Regions from separate parts of the Haemophilus haemolyticus genome, predicted to be linked through region 2. Evidence: riboswitches for the same ligand, from Rfam matches in the RefSeq annotation. Region 2 holds a riboswitch; the other holds the start of a gene.

Region 1 (7,797 bases), 970 kb from region 2:
TCTGTGACTTTCTCAATATCTTTTGGCTTAGGACCTCGCCAAGCTGCGCCCATACAAAAACGCCCTGCTCCACGCGCTTTCGCAATTTTTGCTTTCGCGACGATCTCATCAACATCTAATAACTGCTGATTTTTTACGCCAGTATGATAACGGGCTGATTGAGGGCAATAACCACAATCTTCTGGGCATCCTCCCGTTTTGATAGACATTAACGTGGATAACTGAATCGCTCGAGGATTAAAATGCTTGCGATGAACTTGCGCAGCGCGGTAAACCAATTCCAAAAATGGCGTTTCAAATAACGCCTCAACTTTGCAAACAGACCAATATTCAACGCTTGGATGTGGTGTAATGGAGTTAATTTGTAGTTTTTCAGTTAACATATTTTTCCTTTGAAAGTGCGGTGAATAATAACCGCATTTTTGTATCTTAATTCATTCAGTTTATAGGCTAGTATCTATAGCCATAAATAGATTCATCGGTTATAAAGTCTATGCAATTTTACGTCTCTTTTTGCAATTGACTTATCTGACCATTCTCCACCAGCAATACTCGATCTATCGTACCAACTAATTCCGATGGTTGGTGAGTAACAAGTAACAACGTCAGATATTTCTTATCACAAAGTTTAGCGATTAAAGCAAGCATTTCTACACGAAGTTTCTGATCTAATGCGGAAAAAGGCTCATCTAATAACAAGATGGGTTTATCTCGCAACAAACAACGCGCCAATGCCACTCGTTGTTTTTGACCACCAGAAAGAGAATTCGGTAAACGTTGCAAATAATCGCCCAATCCTACAGAACAAGCGACCTGTTCAATTTTTTCTTGCTCAAGTGCGGTTAATTTTAAAGAGGGTTTTAAACCCAACGCAAGATTTTGCTGTACGGTTAAATGAGGAAATAAATTATTTTCTTGAAATAGCATGGAAACAGGACGCTCGTAAGGCGCACTACGCGTATGATTTTTATCGTTTAACCAAATTTCTCCTTGAGCAGGAAATTCAAACCCAGCAATTAAATTCAATAAGGTACTTTTCCCTGCGCCACTTTCGCCAATAATTGCAACACGTTCGCCAGCCTTAACGTTCAAATTAAAGCACATCGGCAAGGTTTTATCATTCAAAATCACATTATTTAGATAAATCATCAGCATCCCTATGTGTGTGAATAAAGGCAAACAATATGCCACAAAGCAATAATAAAATCCCTGCGGTTACAGCTGCATCTTGATTACGATAATTACCTAACTGCTGATATAACAAATGCGGTAAAGAAGTAAACTCTTGATTGCCAAATAACGCAATCGCCGTAAAATCGCCCAGAGATAACGCTAAACCTAAAGCAAAAGCATAACGCAGCGGTGCGCGCAAGGTTTTCCACTCAATCAGATAAAAACGTTGCCAACCTACAATTCCCAGACTATTACACAGATTTTCGTAATAACGCATATTGTTATGAAAAGATGCGCTTAAAATACGTAAAACAAAAGGCATTGCACTTAACGCATTGCAAAATACAACGATAATAAACAAATCAATATTTGAAAAATCACGCTCTTGTAATAATAAAAATAACCCCATTGCGAGCACTAAAATCGGGATTGCCAAAATTACCATTCCTGCATTAATAATAAATTGAGCGATTTTCTGATAATGTAACCATTCTAAACGGCGTGATAAAAGTAGCAAGGCAATCGCCATCGTTAATGCAAGTAATGCGGACAAGGGCGCAATAGAAAGAGAATAGCCTAACGCACGCCAGAGCTGAGAATTATGCCAAACTGTGAGCAAACTTGGTGAACTCAATGCGCTGATAAGAATGTTCAATATTGGCGAAAAAAGAAAAAATACGAAAACAAGCAAGACAAAAACATAGAAAATTCTGACCGCACTTTTAGGCTTCTCAAACCAAGGATTACGATTACTCAAGCCATTTTGATTAGAAGGTGAAAAACGCGATGTTAAGCTGAATAAAACTAAGCAAAATACAAATTGCAGCATGGCAAAAAGTGCTGCTTTTGGCAGATCAAATTCAAATAAAATCGCTTGGTAGATTGCTGTTTCTAATGTTGTATATTGAGGCCCACCGCCTAGTGTAAGAACAACGGTAAAACTGGTGAAGCAAAGCATAAAAATTAAGCTGAATGTGGGCAAACATTGCTGACGAAAAACAGGCCACTCCACTAATTTCACGAATTGCCAACCTTGCAAATTAAGCTGGGCTGCAAGCTGACGTTGCTGATAAGGGATACTTTGCAAACTTTGTAAGAAAAGTTGCGCAGCCAGTGGAATATTGAAAAAAAGATGGGCAATTAAAATACCTGAGAGCCCGTAAATATGTCCCTGCCATGTCATTCCCAAAAGGTTAGCAAACCAAGCTAACCAACCACTAGAACCATAAATGCCGATCAAACCAAAAATTGCAACTAAAACAGGTAAAACAAAGGTTAGCGACATTAATTTTAATAGCCACTTTTTTCCTGAGAATGGTTGATAAAACAATGCTCGAGCGAGGAGCAGACCAAAAAAAATAGATAAAATGGTAGAAAGTAAGGCTTGCCCAAAACTGAAAAAAATCAGATGCTGTAGGTAATCATCCGTGAACCAAGTTTTCCATTGTAATTCATCGCCCAATGCAAAGATCGAACTTAAGGCGCTACCATAAAAAAGAGTAATGAAACTAATGACAACAACACCGCCCACATAATGACGAGGGCGGAGTTGTGGATGATGAAATAACGGCAACATCAAACTATTTTGTTAATGTGGTTTGCCAAGTGCTAATCCAATTTTTTAATTGTTCGGCATTCACCATTGGATTGATTGGAGTTTGAGTTTTTTGTTGAGCTTTAAGCGCATCAAAGTGCGGCTCAATTTCACCTTGAATGACTGGCAACATAATATTGGCTGTCACAATATGTTTTTGTGCCGTAGGTGAAATTAAAAATGCCATAAAATCATCCGCACATTGATTTGGATGGTTGGCGACTCGAGCCGCTAATTCCACTTGAGTGATATGCCCTTCCGCAAAATCTGTCGCTGCATAATTATCTTTTTTCTCAAAAAGTTGGTGATAAAGTGGCGATGTACTGTAACTTAATACTAAATCAGCTTCTCCTTTTAAGAATGCACCGTAAGTATCTGACCAGCCTTTACCTACTGTTACCGTATGCTTATCCAACTCTTTCCAAGCAGATTGAATTTTGTCCGCAGGATAAATTGCATTCATCCAAACCAATAAACCACGACCCACACTGCTGGTGCGAGGATCTTGATAAATTATACGGATATCTTGGCGTTCAACCAATTCTTTCAAACTTTCCGGCGGGTTTTGTAATTTAGTTTTGTCATACACAAAAGCATAGTTACCGAAATCGAAAGGTAAGAAGGTTTTGTTCGTCCATTTAGTTGGTAGATCAAGTTGAGTTAAATCTACTTTATTTGGCGTGAAAATATCTGTTTTTTCAGCTTGTTCTAAAACAAAGTTATCTAAACCTAATACAATATCCGCTTTTGTTTTCTTCCCTTCTAAACGAACACGGTTAAGCAACACACCACCACTTTCAAAAGGCGTAAAATTAATAGCGCATTGTGGGTGCGCTTTTTCAAAATCTTGTTTTACTTTTGGACCAGCTCCCCACTCAGAAGTGAAAGAATCATAGCTATATATATTCACACTTTGTTGTGATTGGGCTAATGCTGCGGTGGAAAAAAGTGCGGTAGAAATTAAGGTTAATTTAAGAAGTTTCATTATTACATCCTTATTTATATCAAAAAGGCAGCAACAATGACGGGAAGGAGATAAGGTTGTATTCCTAGTTTCCTACGTCAGTATTAACTGTTTCAGGTTCACGGGTATGATCTCAGCATATTGCACCCCGACTAGGCTTTTTAGTGTATTAAAATTTACTAAGATTGCCAACGGATTTTTAAAAAGAAATAAACTTTCTACATTTTCTTTCTGAAAAAATAAAAAAGCCCTGTAAAACAGGGCATCCATAAGAGGTTTTAAAATTAAAAAGTGATTCGATTGGGCTTTCAATGCCTAAATCTGTCTGAGCAATGACTTCAAAACCAAAATCAGCTAATACATCTGCCATTTCTTTTACTTTTTCTTTATTGCCCGTGGTAAGTACAAATTTTTGCTTCGTAATTCTGTCCTTCATATCAAACATTGTCTTATTTTAATATCTCACCAAAAATTTTCGGAATAAATATTGACTTTAACCTTAGGTCAAGGTTTATGATTCGTGCTCATTCAGTTATCACATAGGAGAAAAACATGAAAAAACTTATGACTTTTATCACACTTAGCGCTGCTGCAGTTTCAATTTGTGCCCAAGCTAATGAACAACCGCATAAAGCACACATGAATATGCCAATGTCGGCAAGTTCTGCAATGCAACAAGAATTAATGCAAGGTATGACTCAAATGCATCAGAACATGATGGCTGCTATGCAATATCAAGATCCTGATGTTGCTTTTGCAGCAGGTATGTTGCCACACCATATTGGCGCAGTAAAAATGGCGGAAGTTGAATTAAAATACGGAAAAGATCCAGAGATGCGTAAGCTTGCTGAGAATATTATTAACGCACAACAAGCGGAAATTGAACAAATGCAAAAATGGCTTAAAGTGCACAATAAAAAAGCCCTGTAAAACAGGGCATCCATAAGAGGTTTTAAAATTAAAAAGTGATTCGATCACGGTTTCTTTCAAGTGTTGCTTTACCAATTCCTTGCACTTCTAATAACTGTTCAGCACTCGTAAAATTACCGTGTTTTTCACGATATTGCACTATCGCTTCTGCTTTTTTAGCACCGATTCCTGTTAAGGCTTTTTGAATTTCACTAACGGTTGCCGTATTGATATTCAATTTATCACTCACAGTAGCCGGTGCAACTTGAGCCTCAGTTTGAGTAGCCACAACAGGTTGAACAGCCTGCTCTGCAGTTTTTTCCTCAGCAAAAGCCGAAGAGGCAACCAGCGCGCCACACAATACAACTGAAGTAAATAATGTTTTCATTAATTTCATATAGGTTTCCTTTTAATATGAACATGTTGATGAGCATATCAACAGAGCCATTTTTTATGCTTTCAAGAAAACGCTCAAGATTCTTACCGCACTTCTGCGATTCAGATCGCAAAAATTCTTAATTTGAATGAAAAAACAAAGGGCTTATCATTTACAACAAGCCCTTAAGATTAGTTAACTTCTTTTATTCTCAGCTCTTTTGGAACCTCAAAGAACATATTTTCTTCTAAACCTTGTAGTTCTTCTATGGTATTCGCACCAAACTCTTTTAAGCGAGAAATAATCGATTGGACTAATTCTTCTGGCGCAGACGCGCCAGCTGTAATCCCAATGGTTTTCACATCATTAAACCAATCAGCTTGAATATCGGAAGGATCATCAAGAAGCTGTGATTTAACCCCCATACGAGAAGCCAATTCAGCTAAACGATTTGAATTTGATGAGTTTTTAGACCCCACAACCAACACTAAATCTGATAATTTTGCCAATTCTCGCACCGCTTCTTGACGATTGGTTGTCGCATAACAAATATCGTTTTTATGTGGCCCTTGAATAGCGGGATATTTTTCCTTTAATGCAGCAATGGTTTCAGCCGTATCATCTAGCGACAACGTCGTTTGCGTCATAAAGGTTAAATCATCATTTTCTTGCATTGGCAAGCGCGCAATATCTTCTACTTTTTCAATCAGGAAAATCCCGCCATCTTCGTTGCTATACTGCCCCATTGTGCCTTCAACTTCAGGATGCCCTTTATGCCCAATCAGAATCGCTTTTGTTCCTTTTCGACTTGCGCGCGCAACTTGCATATGCACTTTAGTCACCAAAGGACAGGTTGCGTCAAATACTTTGAGATTGCGATCTTTCGCTTCTTGTCGAACCGCTTGAGATACACCATGCGCAGAAAAAATAACGATAGCACCATCAGGCACCTCGCTTAATTCTTCCACAAAAATCGCGCCACGATCACGCAATCCGTTTACAACAAATCGGTTATGTACCACTTCGTGACGAACATAAATCGGTGCGCCATGAATTTCTAAGGCTAGTTCAACAATACTAATGGCACGATCTACACCGGCACAAAATCCTCGTGGATTAGCTAAAATTATCTTCATTTCTGACCGCACTTTTCTGCTTGTTTATCTTGTACTTTTTTCTTTTCGCTCTTAAAAGCATCCAATGCTAATAACCCTGCGCCAATACAAATGGCGATATCGGCGATATTAAACACTGGATAATGGTAAATATCCCAATAGAAATCAAAGAAATCCACGACGAAACCATTGTAAGCACGATCCACCATATTAGCTAACGCCCCACCAATAATGAATGCATAAGCAGAATTTTGGATTTTTTGTTGAGCATTATTTTTTGCTAAAAAATAAACCAACATGCCAGAAATAGCTAATGCTAACAAAATAAAGAAATATTGTTGCCAGCCACTATGATCCGCTAAGAAACTAAATGCAGCGCCATAATTGCGAACATAAGTAAGATTGAAAACAGGCAACACATTAACACTTTCATACAAATCAAATTTTTGTACCACAATGTATTTAGTGAGCAAATCAACCACGAAAGCGACCGCACTTAACCATAAAAACGAAAGCCCTGATTTTTTGGACATACTATTTCCCTTTTAAAAAAATTCCGCTAATTCTAGCATAAGCCGATAAATGATAAAGCACGATCTCATTTACTGAACGGCTTCTGGTAATTTTGCTGGATCATCAGCCAACTCTTTAACATTCACCACTTTCTTCCAATCGAATACCTTAATTTCCTGTTTTTCAGGATGGAAGAAATCCTCGCCTTGTAAATGTTTTTCCTTAATTCCCATCCAATCAGCAAAACCATAAACAAAATTAAATGCAGATTGTGGCGTTTTTATTTTTTCTACCTTTTGGCTATCACTCGAAAACATAACGAAAGGAATTTCATAATCTTGTTTATAAAGATTATTTGGATGCAATGATAAGCCTTTAGAATCCTCATAATGAGCAAGCCCGTGATCAGAAAAGTAAATCACCGAATAGGATTCATTTTGCGCCACCAATTGTGAATTTAATTTTTCTAAAAACTGATCCGTATATTTAATTGATTCTAAATAACAAGACATAGATTGATTAATAAAATAATTTTTAACCTCGTATGGAAGACGCTCACAAAAGGCAGGATGTGAGCCCATTAAATGAATCACAATTAATTTTGGATTCGTAATATTTTCTTTTAAAGCTTTGTCTAATACAGGCAACATTTCGTCGTCATAAACTTTTTTAGAGTTATAACCTAACGGCTTCATAAAAATTGTTTCATCCGCACTTTGACCAATACGAGAGGCCATCGTATCAAATTCCCCAATTTTGCCTTGGTTAGAAATCCAATAGGTTTTCACACCCGCTTTTTTGGCTAAAGAAATAATATTATCCGTATAAACCGTTTCCCCTTTATCTGCTCGATATAAGGTGCGTTGTAAAGACGGTTGCGTATTCGGTGCTGCAGAATAATAATTTTCAAAAACTGTGCCTTTCACACGCTCTAAAAATGGTGTGGTTTTCAATGGAAAGCCATATAACGACATATAATCTTTTCGCATGCTTTCACCGATAATCAAAATATAATTTTTATATTTTGGCGTAAAAGATTGAATATCCCATTGAGAAGGCGCATTAACGGATTGATTTAGAAAATCTCGTTGTTCTAAATACAGATCATTCATACGATCAAATTCTGAGTAGAAAAGAACGGGATAAAAACGGA
Region 2 (7,797 bases):
ATTAAATTCAGTACTTGCGCACGCACGGAAACATCTAATGCAGAAACAGGTTCATCGGCAACAACGACATCGGGATCTAACATTAAGCCACGAGCAATGGCGATACGCTGGCGTTGTCCGCCTGAGAACATGTGAGGATAACGATCATAAAATTCAGCACGCAATCCGACTTTTTCCATCATTGATAAAACTTTTTCTCGCCGTTCTTTGGCGGAAAGTTTTGTGTTGATAATTAATGGTTCTTCCAAAATTGAACCAATTTTTTTGCGTGGATTTAATGACGCATAAGGATTTTGGAAAACTATTTGAATTTTTTTACGACGTAGTGCTTTTGTTTCAGAATCATTTTCTAAAAAATTATGCCCTTTGTAATACAATTCGCCTTCGCTGGGTTCTTCAATCATTGTCAATAAACGACCTAGCGTTGATTTTCCACAACCAGATTCCCCCACGACAGCTAAAGTTTTACCCCGTTCAAGCTGAAAAGAGACACCATCTAACGCTTTTACTTGCTGTGTTTTTGCAAACAAGCCTTTTTTTACAGGGTAATATTTTTTCAAGCCAATGGCATTTAATAATGGCGCATTTTCTTTTATTTCATTCGTCATTATTAAGCTCCTTGATATTCAACGGGATTGCCTTGCTCGTTCAGCGGAGTATGGCATTTTACTTTACGCGAACCGATCTGATGCAATTGAGGTTCGACTTGGCGGCAGTATTCAGTGGCATAAGGGCAGCGCGGATTTAATAAACAGCCTGTTGGGCGATCGTATTTTCCAGGTACTACACCTTGTAATGATTCCAAGCGAGATTTTCCTTCTGCAAATTCAGGCAATGAACGTAACAAGGCTTGCGTGTAAGGATGTTTTGGCTCGCGGAAAATATCTTTTGCGGTGCCTTCTTCAATGATTTGCCCAGCATACATCACGATAATTCGATCTGCTGCTTCTGCCACAAGTGCTAGATCGTGAGTAATCAAAATTAGGGACATACATTCTTTCTTTTGTAATTCAAGTAAGAGTTCCATAATTTGTGCTTGAATAGTCACGTCCAATGCCGTGGTTGGCTCGTCAGCAATCAATAATTTAGGTCTGCAGGCAATTGCCATCGCAATCATCACACGTTGGCTCATACCGCCAGAAAGCTGATGGGGATAAACATTCATTCGAGATTCAGGATCTGGAATACCGACCAATCTTAAAAGCTCTAAAGTGCGGTCTTTTCTCGCCTTTTTTGTACCGCCTTCATGAGTTTTTAATGCCTCCATAATTTGGAAGCCTATAGTATAAGCTGGATTCAAGCTTGTCATCGGATCTTGGAAAATCATTGCTACATCAGCACCAATAAGCTGGCGTTTGGCTTTGCTCTCTAAAGTGAGTAAATCAGTGTTTTCAAATTGCAAGGATTCTGCCGATACACGTCCGGGATGATCAATTAGTCCCATAATTGCGAGAGAACTCACCGATTTTCCTGACCCCGATTCTCCCACGATGCCAAGCACTTCACCTTGTGCGACTTGATAGCTGATGCGATCCACTGCTTTAAATGGCGTATTTTTATCGCCAAAGTGAACAGAAAGTTCTTTTACGTCTAATAATGTCATTCTGTTTTCCTATTGTTTGAGTTTTGGATCAAGTGCATCACGCAAGCCATCACCCATTAAGTTAAAGGCGAGCACTAAAGATAAAATAACTAAGCCAGGAATTGTAACCAACCAGTTTGCTGCTTGCATAAAACCACGAGCTTCAGAAAGCATTGTGCCAAGTTCAGGTGTTGGTGGTTTTGCACCAATCCCTAAGAAACCAAGTGTCGCAAGCTCTAAAATAGCATTGGATATTCCCATTGTCATTTGCACAATCAAGGGGGCTAAACAGTTTGGTAAAATCACAATAAACATGAGGCGAAGAACACCAGCGCCAGCGACTTTAGACGAGGTGACATAATCACGATTTTTTTCATTCATCACCGCTGCTCGAGTTAAACGCACATAGCTAGGAATCGATACAACGGCGATAGCTAAAGTGGCGTTGGCGAGTGATGGCTCTAAAATAGAGACGACCACAATCGTCAAAAGTAAGTTTGGAATCGCGAGCATAATATCAATTAGGCGAATAATAATTGTATCTAGCACGCCGCCATAATAACCAGAAATCAAGCCAAGACTGGTACCAAAGGCGCAAGATAGTAATACAATGACAAATCCCGCAAAAACGGAAATTCGCGTTCCGTAAATGATGCGAGAAAGGATATCTCGCCCAATATCATCTGTGCCGAGTAAATAGGCTGGATTACCGCCATCATACCAAGCAGGGGGAAGTAAAAGTGCGGTACGATTTTGCTCTGTTGGATCAAAAGGTGCAATATAAGGCGCGAGAATGCTAATTAAGGCAACAATCAAAATAAAAATTAGACCAATTAGCGCGCCACGATTTTGTTTGAAGTAAAACCAAAATTCTTGTAAAGGTGTTTTTGGCGCGAAAGTTAAAGGCGTGTCAGACATAATTTCTCCCACAATTAATGACGGATACGCGGATTGACCACGCCGTAAAGTAAATCGACGGTTAAATTTACCACAATAATAATGGTTGCAATAATCAGTACAGAACCTTGCAACACTGGATAATCACGGGCTTGAATAGCATCAATAATCCATTTCCCAATTCCCGGCCATGAAAAAATGGTTTCTGTGAGAACTGCACCAGAAAGTAATTGACCTACAATTAATCCCACCACAGTGACAACAGGAATTAACGCATTACGCAATGCGTGAACAATAACAATTCGAGTATAGCTTAAACCTTTTGCTTTTGCCGTGCGGATATAATCTTCGCCTAATACTTCCAACATCGCAGAGCGTGTCATACGCGTAATAATGGCAAGAGGAACAGTACCTAATACGATGGCAGGAAGAATTAAAGATTTCACTGCATTTTCAAAAGCACCAGAAACACCAGAAAGCCAGCTATCAATAAGCATAAATCCTGTTGGCGTATCGATCCAAAATTCATTATCTAAACGCCCGCCTTGTGGTAAACCGAGTTGTGGCGAAACATATAAAATTAAAATTAAACCCCACCAGAAAATTGGCATAGAATAACCTGTGAGCGATGCAGCTGTAACGGTGTGAGAAATCCAACTATCTTTTTTTACTGCAGCAATTGTGCCTAAAATAACGCCGCCTAATAATGACCAAAATAACGCAAAAAATGCCAATTCAGCGGTGGCAGGAAAAAGCGTAAAAAATTCAGTAAGGACAGGTTGTTGAGTGCGGAATGATGCACCGAAATCCCCTTGAATTACATTGCCAATATAGTGGAAATATTGCTGATAAAGAGGTAAATCTAAACCCAATTGGTGCATCATTTGTTGATGTACTTCTGGCGTTAAGCCGCGTTCCCCCATCATAATTTCCACAGGATCACCAGGAATAAAATGCACAAGGGCAAAGGTAATAAAAGTAATGGCAATAAAAGTAGGGATCACCATTAAGATTCGTTTGAATACAAATTTAAACATTCCATCACTCATAGATAATAAAAGTGCGGTAAAAATTTACCACACTTTTCAAAGAAATTAATCGGTAAAAAATATAATGCTCTTGGATTCTACCGCACTTTTTCCAATTTTGCCAAATGCGCAATCAACCATTTAATGCCTTGTGCTTGGAACGCTATTTGTAACCGCGTGTTATTTTCAGATCCTTCCACATTAATCACAGTGCCAAAACCAAATTTTTCGTGTTTAACTTTTTGCCCCATTTTCCATTCATTTTCATTTGTACCGACAGGAGATACTGAACCAACTTTTGCTAGGTTCATCGCACGCGTGACAGTTCCTCGTAAACGAATTTCTTGGATACATTCTTGCGGTAATTCTGCAATAAAACGTGATGGCAAATGGCGTTCTTCTTTGGCATATAACCGACGGCTTTCCGCATAAGAGATGGTCAGTTTTTTCTTCGCGCGAGTAATACCCACATAAGCTAAACGACGTTCTTCTTCTAAACGCCCAGGTTCTTCAAAAGAACGGAAACTTGGGAATAAACCTTCTTCTACGCCCACCATAAACACACGAGGAAATTCTAAGCCTTTCGCAGAGTGCAATGTCATCATTTCTACACAGGATTGATGAGGCGAGGCTTGTTCTTCGCCAGCTTCTAAGGAAGCGTGAGTTAAAAAGGCAGTGAGTTCGGTCATTTCTTCCGCATCATCAGGTTTAATAAATTCACGGGTTGCGGTAACTAATTCTTCCAAGTTTTCAATACGAACTTCGCCTTTTTCGCCTTTTTCTTGTTGATACATATCATATAAACCTGAATGTTTAATCACAAAATCAGTTTGTGCGAAAAGCGGCATTTCTGCAGTATCAAGTTGTAGTGAATTAATTAATTCCTGGAAACGCAATAATGCTGTTGAGGCTCGCCCAGCCAACATATTTTCTTGTGTTGCGACTTGTACTGCTTGCCATAAGGTAATTTGGCGTTCCCGTGTTAAGTTACGCAATATATCTAAAGTGCGGTCGCCAATGCCACGGGTTGGCGTATTAATGACACGTTCAAAAGCCGCATCATCTTGACGATTATTAATTAAACGAAGATAGGCTAACGCATCTTTAATTTCTTGGCGTTCAAAGAAGCGCATACCGCCATAAATACGATATGGAATTTGACAACGAATTAAGGCTTCTTCAATAACCCGTGATTGACTATTATTGCGATAAAGCACGGCGCAATCATCAAGTTTTCCGCCATTTTCTACCCAATCCTGAATTTGTGAGGCAACAAATTTAGCTTCGTCTAATTCATTAAAAGCGGCATAGATACCCACAGGCTCACCTTTTTCTCCCTCTGTCCATAAATTTTTACCAAGACGATCACTATTATTGGCAATCAATTCATTTGCACTGTTTAGAATATTGGCGGTAGAACGATAATTTTGTTCAAGACGAATTGTTTCGGCTTTAAAATCTTTCAAGAATTTTTGAATATTTTCGATTTGTGCGCCACGCCAACCGTATATAGATTGATCATCATCGCCCACAATCATGACTTTGCCTGTTTTTCCAGCAAGAATTTTGATCCATTTATATTGAATTTTATTGGTGTCTTGAAATTCATCCACCAAAATATGCTGAAAACGTTGTTGATAACGTTGCAAAATTAATGGTTTTTTCTCAAATAATTCATAGGCTCGAATTAATAATTCAGCAAAATCAACCAATCCTGCGCGATCGCAAGTGTCTTGATAGATCTGATAAATTTTAATCCATTCACGTTCTTGGCGATCATTAAAATCTTCAATGTCGTTTGGTCGCAATCCTTCATCTTTTTTGTTATTGATGTACCAACAAGCCTGTTTAGGCGGAAAAGCTTTTTCATCAAAATTATGTAATTTTAATAACCGTTTAATTAAACGCAGTTGATCTTCTGAATCCAAAATTTGGAAATCTTGTGGTAATCCTACATCTAAATGATGGGCTCGCAATAAACGATGGGCAATGCTGTGGAAGGTGCCAATCCACATACCAAATAATTGATGTTGTGCGTGTTTGGCAAGGGTAGCTTGAATACGATGACGCATTTCTGCTGCTGCTTTATTGGTAAACGTCACAGCCATAATGCTGCCCTCAGAAATATTTTCTACCGCAATTAACCAAGCGATACGGTGCGTCAATACACGGGTTTTGCCAGAGCCTGCACCCGCTAGCACTAAGTGATTACCAAGAGGAGCAGCTACGGCTTCGCGTTGTTTATCGTTAAGTCCGTCAAGTAATTCAGAAATATCCATGATGAAATTTTTATCTGTTCAAATTTACAGGAATTATAAGTCTAATTTTTTTATATCACAATCAAGAAAATCATAAACTTATCCGACTTTACAAAAATAGTATTACAACTTATATTGATTCGCGGTTAGTCGGGGTGCGAGCATCGCTGAGAAAATACCCGTGAACCTGAAACAGTTAGCACTGGCGTAGGAAACTAATCTCTCCTCCTTAAAGGGCTGACTTACTTTTTTCTGTATTTATATAAGTAAGGATGCATCATGACACTCTCTTTTTCTTTAAAAAATTCTTTTAAATTGACCGCACTTTCTAGCATGCTTGGTTGCAGCTTATTAGGATTAAGTTTATCAACTCCTGCTCAAGCAGAAGGCAAATTAGTGCTTTATTGCAGCGTCCAAAACACGACTTGTGAAAAAGTCGCTCACGCTTTTAGCAAAAAATATAATGTGGACACTCAGTTTGTGCGTAATAGCACAGGGACTGTATTAGGCAAAATCAAAGCCGAAAAAGAAAATCCCCAAGCAGATGTGTGGTATGGTGGTACATTGGAACCGCACTTTCAAGCTCGAGATGCTGGTTTGTTAGAAACTTATCGTTCGCCTCTGCAAAAAGAAATTATGCCTCAATTCAAAAAGCTCACGGAACAACGTGGCGATACCACGTCGATTATTTATCTTATGGAGCTTGGCATTGGGATGAATGAAAAACTGCTAGCTGAAAAAAATATCGCGAAACCTCAATGTTATGCTGATTTATTAAAACCAGAATTTAAAGGGTTAATTCAATATCCAGATCCTCGAGTATCGGGCACTGGCTACACTATTCTTACAACTTTAATTGAAATTATGGGCGAAGATAAAGCCTTTGCTTATTTGAAAGAACTTGACAAAAACATTGCTCAATACACGAAAACTGGATTAGCAACGGCTAATATTTCTACGGGCGCAGCCGCTGTTGATATTGGTTTTATGCATACTTATGTGCGTGAAAAGGATAAAGGCGCACCGGTTATTGGTGCTTTACCTTGCGAAGGCACAGGCTATACGTTAGGGGCAGTCAGTATCATTAAAAATGGACGCAATTTAGATAATGCTAAACGCTTTGTCGATTTTGTTCTTTCTGCTGAAGCCCAAGAAATTCCTTGGCGTGATGCGGATTCTTACCAACTGCCAACAAATATTCATGCTAAAGCGCATCCACATCTTTCAGATCCTGCGAAACTTAAATTGATTGATATTGATTTCATCAAATTTGGTTCAGATCAAGAGGCGAAACGATTAATAGAACGCTGGGTTGAAAATGTGAAGGAAAGAAAAGAGTAATTGATGTTAGCCCAAGAAAAAGTGCGGTGAAAATTCACCGTATTTTTCTTTCCCCCTTGAAATCTTTCTTTTTATTCTTATATCTGTGACGTTCAATTTTTATCTTTATGAAGGAAAAAATTATGTCACAAAATCAAGAAACTCGTGGCTTTCAATCTGAAGTCAAACAACTACTCCAATTAATGATTCATTCTTTGTATTCCAACAAAGAGATTTTTTTACGTGAATTAATTTCTAATGCCTCTGATGCGGCAGATAAATTACGCTTTAAAGCACTTTCCAACCCTGCTTTATATGAAGGCGATGGCGACTTGCGTGTGCGCGTGAGCTTTGATACGGATAAAGGCACTATCACAATTAGCGATAACGGCATTGGTATGACTCGTGAGCAAGTAATTGATCATTTGGGGACGATTGCAAAATCAGGAACAAAAGAATTTTTAACCGCACTTGGTCAAGATCAAGCAAAAAATAGCCAGCTTATTGGGCAGTTTGGTGTGGGTTTTTATTCAGCTTTCATTGTGGCAGATAAAGTGACTGTAAAAACTAGAGCGGCTGGCGAAGAGGCGGATAAAGCCGTACTTTGGGAATCTGCTGGCGAAGGCGAATATTCTGTGGCGGATATTGAGAAAAAATCCCGTGGCACAGATGTGATTTTGCACTTACGTGAAGATGAAAAAGAATTTTTAAA

What was found. Region 2 has a riboswitch for thiamine pyrophosphate ahead of DV428_RS07520 (ABC transporter substrate-binding protein). Riboswitches for the same ligand answer to the same signal wherever they lie in the genome.
Region 1: linked by a shared signal. The riboswitch ahead of thiB (thiamine ABC transporter substrate binding subunit) and the one ahead of DV428_RS07520 (ABC transporter substrate-binding protein) in region 2 are both predicted to bind thiamine pyrophosphate.

The regions. Positions count from the first base shown of each region.
Region 1 covers NZ_CP031243.1:558,743-566,539, reverse strand. The annotation lists gene bioB (biotin synthase BioB) at 1-383, opposite strand, end outside; gene thiQ (thiamine ABC transporter ATP-binding protein) at 502-1,149, opposite strand; gene thiP (thiamine/thiamine pyrophosphate ABC transporter permease) at 1,133-2,749, opposite strand; gene thiB (thiamine ABC transporter substrate binding subunit) at 2,754-3,752, opposite strand; TPP riboswitch at 3,805-3,892, opposite strand; gene DV428_RS02945 (EAL domain-containing protein) at 3,931-4,101, opposite strand; gene copM (CopM family metallochaperone) at 4,284-4,661, shown strand; gene DV428_RS02935 (ComEA family DNA-binding protein) at 4,690-5,037, opposite strand; gene ispH (4-hydroxy-3-methylbut-2-enyl diphosphate reductase) at 5,208-6,152, opposite strand; gene lspA (signal peptidase II) at 6,149-6,664, opposite strand; gene DV428_RS02920 (phosphoethanolamine transferase) at 6,734-7,797, opposite strand, start outside.
Region 2 covers NZ_CP031243.1:1,557,282-1,565,078, reverse strand. The annotation lists gene DV428_RS07545 (peptide ABC transporter ATP-binding protein) at 1-608, opposite strand, end outside; gene dppD (dipeptide ABC transporter ATP-binding protein) at 611-1,603, opposite strand; gene DV428_RS07535 (ABC transporter permease subunit) at 1,613-2,500, opposite strand; gene DV428_RS07530 (ABC transporter permease subunit) at 2,515-3,516, opposite strand; gene uvrD (DNA helicase II) at 3,606-5,786, opposite strand; TPP riboswitch at 5,907-5,996, shown strand; gene DV428_RS07520 (ABC transporter substrate-binding protein) at 6,045-7,106, shown strand; gene htpG (molecular chaperone HtpG) at 7,229-7,797, shown strand, end outside.